2 regions of the Rummeliibacillus sp. BSL5 genome follow, and region 2 is predicted to be linked to the other one. Evidence: a T-box and tRNA genes for the amino acid it is inferred to sense, from the RefSeq annotation. Region 2 holds a T-box; the other holds one or more tRNA genes.

Region 1 (7,537 bases), 230 kb from region 2:
GTTCTTACTATGTTTCCAGTCCGAAACCTGGCGATCTAGTATTCTTTAAAAATACGTACAAGACTGGTATCTCGCATTTAGGTATTTATATTGGTAATGGCCAATTCGTCCATGCCGGCGGTGATTATGTACAGGTATCTTCGGTAAATGAATCTTATTGGAAGAGCCACTTTGATAGCTATAAACGATTTTACGATTTATAAGTTATAAATTTCCCCTATATTACTAACTTTTAAACCTTATCTAATATTTTTGGATAGGGTTTTTTTACATTGAGAAAGCTTGATATATCAACGTTTTTGTCGAACTGTAATCATTATCCTCTATTTTTGTTACAAGAATGTAATATAACTGTAAACGAAATAGCATTGTTAATTTATCAGATTTTTTATAAAGTTATACTTGTAAAAAACGAAATAAAACATAACATTTGAACTATAACGATTGAACTTAAATAACTACGAAATATAAAAAAACTTACTAGAATAGTTGGAGGACCTTTCATGAAAAAGAGAACTTTCTTAACGGCTATCGCATCAGGCGCATTAGCATTAACAATTGGATTTGGCCAAGCAAAAGCAGCGGAACAACACGATACAGCAACTACTACAGAACATACATCTATTACAATGGTTTCAAGCTCACAAGCTGTTAAAATCAGCGGCAAATACCATGTTACTGCAAATTCCTTAACATTACGTAAGGCACCTTCTCTATCTGCAGGAAAGTTAGGTTACTTCAAAAAAAATAAAACTGTAAATGCAAGCTACAAAAAAGTTGTTTCAGGTAGAACATGGTTTAAAGTTAGTGCACAAGGCAAAACAGGCTGGATGTCTGCAGCTTACTTAAAAGCTGGCGCTGGCGTTAAAACAACTTCTTCTAGTACAAATCAAAGTGATATTGTTAATACAGCTAAAAACTACTTGGGTGTTCCTTATGTTTATGGTGGAACTACTCCATCTGGTTTTGACTGCAGTGGTTTTACACGCTACGTTTTAGGTAAACATGGTATTACTTTACCACGTACAAGTCGTCAGCAACGTACTGCCGTACCATATACAAGCAATCCACAACCAGGAGATTTAGTATTCTTTAATGTAGGTGGCGGTGCTATTACACATGTGGCAATTTATGCAGGCAATGGCATGATTGTACATGCTGCAGGCAGCCATGTACAATACCAAACAATGAGCACTTATTGGAAAAATTACATTCATAGCTACGGTAGCATTCGCTAACTGAATGTTATAAGTAGTGCCCGTTAGAACAATATATCGTACGTTAAAAAAGCTCAGCTAACGTAGCTGAGCTTTTTCATTAGGATGCAGTTTGATAAGTTTCTTCTTCACTTGCAGGTTCAGTTGACTTTGGTTCTACAACAGATTTGTTTTCCTTAATGCTTTTCGTTTGTACGGCTGGTGTTTCTTCAACATCAGTATCTTGCTCTGGTGTCTCCAACTCTTCTGCAGATGCTCCATCGTCTTGAGTACTGCTGATTGTAATTTCTTTAAATTGATAATCCGCATAGTCGTCGATAACAATTTTATAGATTATTTTTTCTTTCAATTGATGCTCTTGCTTATTTTTATCTACATAAGTGAATGTAGAGTCAACTTCGGCAGTCGCATAATCGTCTGTGATTTGAATATTGCCGATTGAATGTTTTAAATCTTTATACTTTCTGCCTTCAGCTGTGTATGTTTCTAACATCTTAGATGCTGCATTTTGCGCTGTGCTTCCTGGTAGAATATAGGACTCATATGAAGGTCTTTTAACAGGGTCTTTAATAGCAAGTGGTACAAGATCATAGAAGCTATCGATATAATCTTTTATCAAGTCTTTCCCTAAATATGCTTCATCTCTGTGATCATTATCAAAATCTTGATCGTTATCAATATCGATTTCTACATCTTTGTTTGACCATCCTGTAATCAAATTCATTATTTGTTTAATTGGTATAGCGTAACCTATTTCAGGTTGATCTGTTAAAATAATCGAATTAATACCAATTACGTTACCTGTTTCTGCATTAATCAGTGGGCCACCGCTAGAACCAGGATGCAAACGAGCCGTCATTTCGTATAGTCCGCTATATGTGTATTCATCCGTAAACTCTGCGCCAATGTTTGTGATTTTTCCTTCAGTTGAAGTGCCGCCCTTATTATTCGGGCTACCAATTGCAATAACAGGCGTGTTAAGTCTTGCTGGTGCTGTATCTAAAACGAGCGGGTCTTTCCCTTCCAGTTCTGGTACACGTATAAGAGCAACGTCTGTCTTTTTTGAAATTCCAATTACCTGACCTTGAAACTCTTGGCCATGCTCATTTGAAACTAAAACATAAGAAGCATCTTTCGCCACATGGGCATTCGTGATAATGTCTCCTTTTTTGTTAAATAGGAACCCAGAACCTTGCTGCAAATCTGTCACGATCGTATAGACTTGCGTTTTAGCGTTTGCAATAATTGCAGAGGTATCATTTTTAGGCATAACAACATTTGTTTCTTCTTTGGTCGTCGTTGGCTGGCCAGTTGCAGGAATATCATTGGTCACACTTCCCTCTTGACGGCTAGCTGTCACCTTATCCTCTTGATCCTTTTTCGGTTCTTCTTTCTTTTTTGTCTCTTCCTTTTTAGGCTTATTGATTTTTTCTACTTTAATATGTTCATTTTCATTTGCTGACTTTTCATTTTTGGTTAGGAGCATAAACGCACCCAAGATAATGGCTGCTATTAATACAATGGATACAGCTATTCTTTTGATGGATGCTTTCTTTGGCTGATACCGTCGATTTTTAGTCATCACACATCCACTTCCTATCATTATTTAATTGTCAATACTATAGACGAATGAGCCTATATGAAAGTTTCAAAATTTTATCAATTCGGCTTTCTAGATTCAATTTCACAAAGATTATCATAGCATAAATTCCAAAGAATAGAATGAGAAAATAGATTTTTTTCGAAGGTATTTCTACTTATTTGTTTTACCCTATTTTCAGCACTATATGCACACCTTACTTTCTTTTCCATAGGTCTCCTTTATAATGTCTACTCGGTTTATTTAAAGATTCCTTTCCGTGGTATATAATGAGGGAAAACGTGTTATGGAAGGTAAGTTGAATGAAAAAGATAAATATATTGGGCATTCCTTTTGTAGATACTACCAAAAAAGAGTTTGTTAGCCATGTCTTGACCTTGGCAACCAGCAATAAGGAACCCATTTCAATCGTAACAGCGAATCCAGAAATTGTTATGCTAACAAAAGAAAATGCACAATATGAACAATACGTACAGCGATCCACCTATGTAGTCGCAGACGGTATAGGCGTTGTCATCGGTTCTAAAATATTAGGTACGCCTTTGCGGGAACGGATACCAGGCTATGAATTAGTACATGCATTTATGAAAAATGCTGATGTTAATAAAAATCGATTCTTCTTTTATGGTGGCAAGCCTGGTATAGCAGAAGCAGCGGCTAAAAAGGCAATCGCCCTCTACCCCCATATTAATATTGTGGGGACTGCTGATGGCTATGGTGACAGAGACGCAGTAGCTACTCAGGCAGCGTCCTTAAAGCCTGATTTTATCTTTATTGCTACGGGAGCTCCCAAACAAGAAGAATGGATAGCTAGCCACCGCCATCAATTCGAGCACTGTGTCATGATGGGCGTAGGCGGCAGTTTGGACGTGTTATCAGGCAATGTTCGCCGCGCGCCACAACTCTTTATCAAGCTTAATCTTGAATGGTTCTATCGCCTAATCACACAACCCACCCGTATAAAACGTATGATGAAGATACCTCTTTTTCTGCTTAAGGTGTTGCAATCAAAATAACAATTTGCCGATTCTATTAAATTGAATCGGCTTTTTTATATGTCCAATTTCCATTCAAAAATCCAGTAGCAATTTATTAATAAAAATTCGCTCTTATAATTTATATTGATTTATTGTATACAATTGTATACAATAATTTTATATTCCGATTGTATACAATTGTATACAGAAAGAGGTGCGGTATGAGACCAAATGAGGAAAGAGGCGGCCGACATCGTCATCATGGCGGCCATCATACAAAGGGTCCTAAAACATTTAGGCGCGGCAGAGCAATAGCGTTTTTAGAGATGATTCAGCTAAAACGTATGACTATCAAACAGCAACTAGACGAACCCGAATTTGAAACTATTAAGCCAATCTTAATCGGCGAGTTAAAGGCACTCGATATGGTTATCAACGAATTCATACAGCTATTTGATTTAGAAGAAAGTGATGAAATGGTAAACATTGAAAATTCTTCTAAAGAAGCTTCAGAAATGATAGGAGATCCAGCAGATGAAATTAATCAATGAATACATCGATAGCCTCTTCGCTCCAACAGATACAGATTTAGAGGACGTGCTGACATCAATTGAAGAAAACGGAATGCGTTCTATCTCCGTATCACCCGGCTCTGGTAAGCTTCTTACAATGCTGGTGTCTTTATCACAAGCTATAGAAGTACTAGAAATTGGAGCACTTGGCGGCTATAGCGGCATATGCTTGGCAAGAGGATTTGGCAGCGAAGGTTATTTAACATCACTCGAATTAGAGGAAAACTATGCTACCCTCGCTCATCAAAATTTAACCAAAGCAGGCTTTGGTAATCAAGTTACCTACTTGACTGGTCCAGCACTAGAAAGCCTCCAAATTCTAAAAGAAAATAATAAACAATATGATTTTTTCTTTATAGATGCAGACAAACTAAATTACATCAACTATTTAAACGCTTGTATCGAGCTTGCCAAAGTTGGTGCTATTATTGTCACAGACAATGTCTTAGCTGGCGGGAGTGTTGCAGATTCAAACTCACAGCCTAAACGTTATAGTGAGTTCATGAAAGAGTTCAATAAAACAGTCGCAGAACACTCTCAGTTGCAATCTGTATTAATACCGATCGGCGACGGAATGACGGTTTCACGCGTTATAAAGTAGTTATACAACATGCTGACTGCTAGCAAATGCTATATGCTTTGTGAGCAGTTTTTTCAATTTCTAATCCTGCTTATCCGACTACCCCACCCCTCAACCTAGAAATATTTTCCCTTGCATGATACTGTATTCAATGAATAATAACGAGGAGGAATTCTTTCACTTTGATTTCATTTATCCTAACACTAAAACGACTGCTAGAAGCTTTGTATAAATCATCAAAACATCCTTTATTTTTATCGCTTATTACTACCCTATTTTTCATCATTCTGTCAGGCGTGTTATTTTATACACAAAAAGAAGGCTGGGCCGTTCTAGACGCCATCTATTTCTGCGTTGTGAGCATTATTCCAACCGGCATCGATACCAACCTTTCCCCTGAAACAGCGATAGGAAAAGTATTCACTATGTTCTATCTTATCGTTGGAACAGGCACAATGCTCCTAACACTCATACTTTTGGCCAAATCGACCATCAATAATGATGATGATTTTAAGAAAACCTTTAAAAGTGGAAAGTGGAAACGCGAGGGACAAGAGGAAGAAAAATAATTCATTTCTTCCCAGTTGCATTGGAGAAGAATAAGTCAAGATAATGCTAGGGCATTTTTGAATATCACCTAAATCATGAAATCTGAATTAAGAAAATAAAAGTGCTATACTATTGGTGTAAATAACTGTTGCCGACTTAGTTTAATGGCAAAACGGTGGTCTCGTAATCCACTGATAAGAGTTCGATTCTCTTAGTCGGCATATTAGAAAATCGACAACTTAAATACATGCCACCCCTTCACGTTGAAGGGGTTTTATTTTTTGTAGTTTACTTTGTATTTCCTCAAAATATATATTCACACAAAAAGATAAACACCAATTAACTCTTAGAACTTCTCGAAAGATAAAAAGACCTTATCTACTATGAGATCAAGGTCTTTTTCTTAAACTGTTTACCTATAAACTAGTTCCATGCATTTGAGATAATTATTTAGTAACATTTACAGTGAATTTTACAGGTGTATTGAAAGTAACAACTTTATCATTTGAAAGAGTAATTTCTTGTACATATACGGTCGCAGTACCTTCAGCAAGTTCTCCATCATTCTTTACTACTGTAGAATCAGTTGCAACAAATTTTGTAGATTTAACATTCAATGTTTTTGAAACATCTGTTTCTTTACCGTCTATCAAAACTCTTACATTATTAGATAGTAAATTAGTTAGATTGCCCTTAATTTCTCCTGTTAAAGTGTACCCTTTAAAATCAGCAGTATATTTTGAAGTTGTATCAACTATAGTTACAACTTTAGAAGCTACAGTATTAAGACCAACTTTTACAACAACTGTGAATGTATCCCCAGCTTTAACTTTTTCTTTATTAACAGTTACTGTACCCCCACTTACAGTTACACCTTCGTTATCTGAAACAGATACTGTTGCATCAGAAGTTACATCTTTAACTGTTAAACCCTCAGCATCTGAAGTATATAACTTAGGAGAAAAGCTTAAAGAAGCTTCTTTTAAATCAACTGTCGTTGGAATTTCTTTAGCAACGTAAGAAGTTGCTTCCCCAGAAGGTTTTACAGTTACTGTGAATGTAGCTGATTTTTCACCAGCTACTAATTTTACAGTATATGTGCCAGCAGTTGTCGTACTATCTGTTGCAATATTTACTGTGTACTCACCTGTTTTTTCAGCTACAGATTCCACTTTTACAGTTGGTACATTTACATCTTTAGCAAGTGCTTTACCGTCTTTATCTAAAACTTCCTTGTTCAACTCAGTACTAAAAGCATTACCGTATTGATCTTTAACTGAAACAGCTAAATCTTGTGAATCTGCAGATGTATTAGATAATAATAAAGAAGACTTTTCAGCTTTAATCGAGTCTACTGCTTTTGCAGCGTTTACTTTAATTTCAACTGTTTTAGTATCTACTACTTTGCCATCATTCACTAATGAGATTTTCACAGGAACCACGCCTGTTCCCATAGGTGTAATGGTACCAGTTGTTTTATCAACTACTGCCACACCATTATTTTGTGATTCATATGTGAAATTACCAGCAATTACATTACCTAATTGATCTTTTGCTTGAGCTTTTAAAGAATATCCTGAACCATAAATTGTTGAAGCTGGTTTAGAGAAATCAGGAGTAACACTAGTTGTTACAGTCCAAGCAGAAATTGTTGAAGCTACTGCTTCCTGTGCAGAAATAGTTACTTCAGAGCTTTCAGCTAAAACTTTATCAGCATCTTTAATTACAACTTTCGCTTTGATAGATGAACCTTTAGCAAGGTTAATTACACCTGTTGTTTTATTAATCGCAGTAGACGCTGATTCAAATGATACACCAGTTGTCCCAGGTTGGTATGAAGCAGTAATATCTACTCCGCTTTCGTCTTTAACTTTGTAATCTAGTACTGTATTAGTATCAGCTTGTACAGTTTGATTTGCTACTTCCACTGATGATGGCTTTAATGAACCTATTACTAAATCATTTGTAACATTATCTTCACCTATTTTAGTGTTTACAGTATAGGTAGTATTAGCTGCAAATGCATTATAGAATTCTAAAGT
Region 2 (7,537 bases):
CGCTCTCTTTACAGCGTTGTGGAGCTCCGTCGAAGATTGCTTTGTACCAAGTGATAGAGATATGATTCTAACTCTTTCATTATTTGGTCCACGCCAATTTGAAGCATAGTCAAGAGACTTAATTAGATTATCAATAGATCCACCGCCAACAGAATTTAGTACTTTTAAAATTAATAATTTGGATTTGAATGATATACCTATAACTCCTTTATTATTTTGCGCAGCTGCTATCACACCTGCTGCATGGGTGCCGTGACCGTTCGTATCATTATAATTTTCAGGATTCCCATAATGCTCAGTCGTAAAATTATAGCCATCAATTATCGCTTCAGATAAATCTGGGTGACTACTATCACAACCCGTATCTATAACAGCAATGACTACCTCTTGCCCAGAAAACCCCCTTTTCCATTTTGTTTGAGCACCTATTTCTAGAATGTTCGTTGGGATAACTTCTTCCATATTACTCATAGAAACTAATGCTTCATCCGGTATTAATTTAACTTCTGTATCTTCCATAGAAAGACTCCTTTTATTAGCTTTTGTAGAATAAAGAAATATGATTAAAGTATTCTACAACCTTTTTATCCAGTAATTTTAATAATTAGAGCATTTATAGATTACTTAAACACAAAAAAACCAGAAGAACTGACTTAATCAGCGCTTCTGGTTTCTTTTTTTATTCATATTTGCCCTGCTTCTGCTGTGGATATAAATTAATCCAATAATTCTTTTGCTAATAGTGTGTAGCTTTGTTTTCGGCTTTCGATGCTGAATTGGTTACAATTGAACATCGCTTCGTCAAATCCATATTGCTCTTGATCTCGGCGAATAATATCGCCTACTTCCTTCGGTGTTCCGACTAGATGCAATTTGCGATTTTCTTCAATCATCATTTTGTCCATTTCAGTCAATGGATAGTCTTTTGCTTCTTCTGGTGACAAGGTTTGGATTAAGTTGCCTTGCATCAGCTGTAGTCTAGAAATATCAATCGGCATTGCTAAGAATTCTGCTTCTTCTTTTGTTTCCGCTACAGTTGTCGCATATGTCACCAAAATTTCTGGTGTTTCCATAAAGTATGAAGGCTCGAAATTAGCGCGATATGTGTCGAAGATTTCTCTCGTCATTCCACCATTGAAGAATTGAGCAAAGGAGTAACCCATTCCCATGCGACCTGCTCGTACGGCACTATTACCAGTCGAGCCTAATAACCATGCTTCAGGAAGTTCTACGCGCGCTGGTGTCGCCACGACTGAATCGTAGACAGAGATGCCTGATTTTTGATCGTTCATCAACTTAAGTGTTGTTTCAATTTCTTTATATTGATCCGTCATCTCAGGTCGTTTACCTTTTGCCATCGCATAAATAGCATAAGTATCCCCGCCTGGTGCGCGTCCAACGCCAAAGTCGATGCGGCCAGGTGACAGTGCGCTTAATGTTTTGAACACTTCCGCTACTTTTAATGGTGAGTAATGCATCATCATGATGCCGCCTGTGCCGATACGAATACGGTTTGTTTTAGCAGCCAAGTGAGCCGCTGTTACTTCAGGCGCAGAGCTTGCAAGCGATTGCCCGTTATGATGCTCTGCCATCCACATACGGTGATAGCCTAGCTCTTCGCCAAGAATCGCCAATGTTTCGCTGTTTTTTAAAGCCTGTGCCGGTTTAGCCCCTTTTGGAATCGGCGCTTGATCTAGAATAGAGAGTCTCATGTTACTCATCCTTCCTTTTTTCATCTATCTGTGTAAATGTGATATTTATACGTCATAATGCTAGCGGAAGTTTAAGGGGATGTAAAATGATTGGATTGGTGAGGAGGTTAAGATAATAAATTGTTCATAATTAAAATAGGTGTTGCTAAATAGTTCTACTTATCATAATATATATAATAATTTTAATTCTAAAGAAGCACTGATAAGGACATGAATCACTTTTACGGTTTACAGAGAGGGAAGTTTTGCTGAAATCTTCCTAACGCAGGAGAGTAATTTACCACCTTTGAGCTGTATCGGGGAATCTAGTATCCGGTACCGTCTATGCTACGTTACAGCACCAAAGCCATAAGTTGTTTTCTAACTTATGGGAAGTTGGGTGGAACCACGGGTTAAAACGTACTCGTCCCTTTATTAGGGATGCGTGCGTTTTTTTGTATTTAACGGAGGATTCCATTGATTGGCATGAAAAATTCAAAAGCGATGATAAGGACAGGAATTATTTTTACGGTTTACAGAGAGGGAAGTTTTGCTGAAATCTTCCTAGCTTAGGAAAATAATTTACCACCTTTGAGCTGTATTGGGGAATGTAGTATCCAATACCGTCTATGCTACGTTACAGCATCAGAGCCATAGGCTATTCTTTAGCGTATGGAAAGTTGGGTGGAACCACGGGTTAACAACACACTCGTCCCTTGTTTAGGGATGCGTGTGTTTTTTTATTATAAAAATAGGAGTGTTTAACATGATGAATGATCAATTTATACAAATTCAATTTCCAGATGGCAAACAACAGCAATACGAACGAGGCCTAACACTAACAGATATTGCCAACTCCATTAGCCCCAGTCTTTCTAAAAAGACAATTGTCGGTTATGTAAATGGGATACCTACAGATGTAGCACGTCCGATTACAGAAGATGCACAGATTTCCTTATATGATGCAGCTTCAAAAGAAGGAATAGCAGTGGTTCGCCATTCAACAGCCCACTTATTGGCGCACGCATTAAAACGCATATATCCTTCTATTCATTTTGGAATTGGTCCTGTCATTGAAGATGGTTTTTATTATGATGTGGAGCTGGATTCCCCTATCACTCCAAGTGATTTACCTCAAATAGAAAAGGTCATGAAACAAATCATTAATGAAAACGTGCAGATAAATCGAAAGGAAGTTTCACGCGAGAAAGCTAAGCAATTATTTGCGCATGATCCATTAAAACTTGAGTTGTTAGAAGACATTCCACAGGATGAAACAGTTACTGTTTATGAACAGGGTGACTTTTATGATTTATGCCGGGGTCCCCATATACCTTCTACAGGTAAGATCCAGCATTTTAAATTAACAAAAGTGTCTGGGGCATATTGGCGAGGCGATAGTAATAATAAAATGCTTCAACGCATCTATGGTGTCGCTTTTGCAACAAAGGATGAGCTACGTGACTATTTCGTCTTTCTAGAAGAAGCAGAAAAGCGAAATCACCGTAAACTTGGAAAAGAGCTTGAGTTATTCATGTTCTCAGAGGAAGCACCCGGCATGCCTTTCTATTTGGCAAATGGCCAGATTATACGGAATGAGCTCGAGTCCTTTTTACGAAATTTACAGGCTGAGTATGATTATAAAGAGGTGCGGACTCCACTCATGATGAATCAGAGATTGTGGGAGCAATCCGGTCACTGGGATCACTACAAAGAAAACATGTACTTTACACAGGTTGATGAACAAAGCTTTGCCTTAAAACCGATGAACTGTCCTGGACATATGCTCATTTTCAAAAATGAACGACATTCCTATCGTGATTTGCCTATTCGCATGGCGGAATTCGGGCAAGTTCATCGACATGAATTCAGCGGTGCTTTAAATGGATTATTACGCGTTAGATCATTTTGCCAGGACGATGCTCATATTTTCGTTACACCAGAACAGATTGAAGACGAAATTACTCTTGCATTAAAGATCATCGACCATGTGTATAAAGTATTCGGGTTTGAATACGAAATAGAATTATCAACACGCCCAGAAGATTCAATGGGAAGCGAGGAACTTTGGAATCGTGCTGAAACAGCTTTAGAAAACGTACTAAATAACTTGGGGTACCCTTACAAAATCAATGAGGGTGATGGTGCGTTTTATGGTCCCAAAATTGATATTCACATTAAAGATGCCATTCAACGCAGCCATCAATGTGCTACAGTACAGCTCGACTTCCAGCTACCAGAGAAGTTTGATTTAACATATATAGACAAACAAAATGAAAAAGCTCGTCCGGTGGTCATTCATCGCGCAGTATTCGGTTCCATCGATCGTTTCTTAGGCATTTTAATTGAACATTTTGCAGGAGCCTTCCCTGTTTGGCTCGCTCCTACACAGGTACAAATTGTCCCCGTTTCTCAGGTGCACCTAGATTATTGCTTAAAAATCCAATCTCAGCTAAGACAATTAGGAGTACGAGTTAAAATTGATGAAGACGAAGAAAAATTAGGCTATAAAATAAGAAGAGCACAGATGCAAAAGATTCCTTATATTATTGTGCTTGGTGAAGAAGAGTTAAAAGAAAACGCAGTAAATGTTCGAAAGCACGGCGAAAAACAATCAATCAGTATGCCGTTTAAGGATTTTAAAAAGAATATTGTAAAGCAAATAAATGAACGCAGCATTTAAAACAAACAAGGGAGAACCTAATATTGGTCCTCCCCTTGTTAATTTACTTATTTATATTTTTAATGACAGCCATTTCTTTTCCAAAGCGATCCCATGATTGCTGAACGGGCGAGTATCTTCGGGACTTAAATTGTACTTTTTGGGGAGTAAACTTCTAGAGGGCGGTTGTTAAATGAGTATGAACGGTAGTAAATGTGTCCTCAGTGATGGTAAATCAACAGAGAACGATGGTAAGCATTGAAGCTAGGCATTGTGGCTATTAGTCGATATTTGCATAATAAATTTTCAACTGCAATAGTTGGCCATAATTTAGCATTCACTATATTTTACAAGTATGCTTTTCTTTTGTGTATATTTATTTGATGTTTGTAATATTGTCAGCCATTTTACACAGGTTTCTTCATATTATATACTCGTTTAAACAATTGAGTTTGGGAGTGATTTTTATGTTGATTAAACCTTTTGCACCCACCCATTATTTAGATTCCTTGCGAAAACTGAGTGATCGGTTATCAGCGACTCATCCTTTGAAACAGGAATTGGAGAGGCAATGGAGAAATATAGAAGCTGGCGATTTAGGAGAGAAAATTATAGTTGATACTCTTGGTCAGTTGCATTCACCTGAAAAGTATTATGTATTTCATAACTTATCTCTTGTATTGGAATCTAAAATACAAATAGATATTTTGCTGTTAACTACAAATTTTGCAGTTGTGTTTGAGGTAAAGAATATCAAAGGAACGATAGAATTAAGACAAAATCCTCGACAATTGGTGCGCCATTTATCAACAGGTGAAACACATGCATTTCCTAGTCCAGAACCCCAACTGGAAGAATACACCCACCAACTTCAAGTATTCTTTTTACACAATTATATCAATCTCCCCATTTACGGCGCGATAGTTTTTCCTTTTTCCTCAAGCTACATTGAACTAACTTCATCAGCTAATACTATTCTTTTGAAAAATGATATTAAACCCTATATTCGAAATATACCGGTACAAAAAGAGCCATTGTCACCCCTGCAGCTAGAAAAACTCGTCCAATCCTTATTGAAACAGCATACTGATTATAATCCTTATCCATTATTGCAGAGGTATAACCTTTCTAGAAAGGACGTTTTGAACGGTGTAGCTTGTCCTAACTGCCGTAAATTGCAAATGCGAAGAATAAATATGCATTGGTACTGTCCCTATTGCCATCACACAAGTCGCGATGCTCATGTCCAGGCTATCTATGACTATTTTTCATTGATTGATCCCTCTATTTCAAGTTTGGAATGCTATCAATATTTAGGCTTAGCGAATTCTCGGCAAGCCTACCGCTTATTAAGTCAGATGAAGCTTCAGAAGATAGGTAAGTATAAAGATGCGCGCTATATACCTACTTATCAATGATCTTCTTGCGCGTTGCTAATTTGATTTTGCTCGAAATACTACCTCTATTTAGGAGCAGCTTAGGACTTAAATTGCTCAATTTCGTGAGTTAACTAATGAAGAGCGGTGGTAAATCGGATGGGAGCGTCTGTAAAAGCTTTAGCAGCGGTTGTAAAATTGCAGGCAACGGCAGTAAATTTTAAATGTGTTAACTTTCTGAATTGCTATATAATACTAATCAAGAGAATGAAGCCAAATTATTCGGAGGGTCAAATGGAAACTGATTTGAATAAAGCATTAGATTTAAGAAAAAGTGGAGAGTATAAAGCATCTAATGAACTTCTTTTAAAACTCGTAATGACATATCCTGACGATGCTGTCTTAAGCTATCAATGCGCTTGGAGTTTTGACCTTTTAGGTGACGAAGTGAATGCTATTCCTTACTATGAAAAAGCTATTCAGTTGGGGTTACCTTCAAAGAATTTAGAAGAAGCATACATAGGCTTAGGCAGCTCCTATAGAACCTTAGGAGAATATGAAAAATCCAAAGATGTCTTTCTACAGGGAATCGAAGCTTTCCTAACTAGTCAGGTACTCAAAACTTTCTATTCTATGACGCTATATAATTTAAATGAACATAGCCAGGCAATGGAGATATTATTAAAGTGTTTAATACAGACGACTAATGATAAAGAAATTCTTAGTTACAAAAAAGCTATTGAATTATATGCTGGCCAATTAGATCGGATTTGGAAGTAAACAATTGCCATCCTTTTAGCATTTTAAAACATAAAAAAACTCCGCCTGTTTATAGGCGGAGTTTTCTCTAAAACTTCGTGATAATAGTAGAGCTAATCCAAGCTTTGGTTGTAGTGCCTGGAATGTAAAGCTGATACCATGTTGTGTTGCTTTCGTCTTTTTCAGTGACTGGTTTGTTTTTGCTGTCTAAGACGAGTTTGAAATACGTTTCGTCATTTAATTTAGTTAAGATTTTTGAATCTTTTGTTGTTGGTTTGTCGCGGACGTTGCAGCCGTCTCCGTTCGTAACAGCTAGGTTTAGGATATCGAGGCTTTCGCTGCTTACCCATGCCTGGTCTGTAGCTTGTCCGTTAGCATCTGTATATTGAATGCGGAACCAGCGCGCTTTAAATTTGCCGTTACTGTCTTTAATGTCCTTCACATCTGAATTATGGCCAAGCAGCGTAATGCTCTTGCCACTTGCTAATGTGCCAAGTTGACGTGTTGGCTGTGCATACGGCATTGAATAAACTTTCGTCGATGCATTCGTTGTTGCCTTAATGCCTTTATCAAATGTTTTAAAGATACTTGGCTGTGGCATATTGGCAGGAATAATATGATCGTATGTTTTATTCACTGGCGCCGGTACTATTGTGCTGATTGGCTGTGCAGCATAATAGCTAGAGTTGTATGGCTTCATTTCTTCCATAATGCGTGTAATGGTGCGTCCCCAGTTTTTATCTGTCGCGTAGCGAACATTCATGCCCGCCACATTAACACCATTATTATAGACGCCGCCAACTCTCAAATAATTTTGGTAAATTTTTTCTGCATAATAAGCAAGACCTTCTTTTCCTGAAGGGAAGTATAGCGCACATGTAAATGGCGCAGAATCATATGCTTGATAGCCAAAGAAGTTGTTTTTGTATTGAGAGATTTGCGAGCTTCCCCACCCTGTCTCAACGATAGCATGCGCAAACATAAATTGTGCGTTAATGCCATACTCTTTTTGAATTTCCAAGAAAGCCGGAATCATTTTGTAAAGAGTA

The links. The T-box of region 2 lies ahead of thrS (threonine--tRNA ligase). A T-box ahead of a tRNA ligase gene usually reads a tRNA of that ligase, here a tRNA-Thr.
Region 1: it encodes a tRNA-Thr, which carries the amino acid that the T-box ahead of thrS (threonine--tRNA ligase) is inferred to sense. The anticodon was not compared.

Annotation. Positions count from the first base shown of each region.
Region 1 covers NZ_JAVGCV010000001.1:1,623,253-1,630,789, forward strand. The annotation lists gene RCJ93_RS08175 (LysM peptidoglycan-binding domain-containing protein) at 1-203, shown strand, start outside; gene RCJ93_RS08180 (C40 family peptidase) at 504-1,238, shown strand; gene RCJ93_RS08185 (S1C family serine protease) at 1,318-2,799, opposite strand; gene RCJ93_RS08190 (WecB/TagA/CpsF family glycosyltransferase) at 3,120-3,833, shown strand; gene RCJ93_RS08195 (hypothetical protein) at 4,016-4,345, shown strand; gene RCJ93_RS08200 (O-methyltransferase) at 4,329-4,967, shown strand; gene RCJ93_RS08205 (potassium channel family protein) at 5,129-5,515, shown strand; tRNA gene RCJ93_RS08210 (tRNA-Thr) at 5,646-5,716, shown strand; gene RCJ93_RS08215 (hypothetical protein) at 5,942-7,537, opposite strand, start outside.
Region 2 covers NZ_JAVGCV010000001.1:1,854,338-1,861,874, forward strand. The annotation lists gene RCJ93_RS09185 (S8 family peptidase) at 1-519, opposite strand, end outside; gene RCJ93_RS09190 (LLM class flavin-dependent oxidoreductase) at 717-1,712, opposite strand; T-box leader at 1,903-2,126, shown strand; T-box leader at 2,187-2,411, shown strand; gene thrS (threonine--tRNA ligase) at 2,461-4,374, shown strand; gene RCJ93_RS09200 (nuclease-related domain-containing protein) at 4,821-5,771, shown strand; gene RCJ93_RS09205 (tetratricopeptide repeat protein) at 6,024-6,509, shown strand; gene RCJ93_RS09210 (glucosaminidase domain-containing protein) at 6,577-7,537, opposite strand, start outside.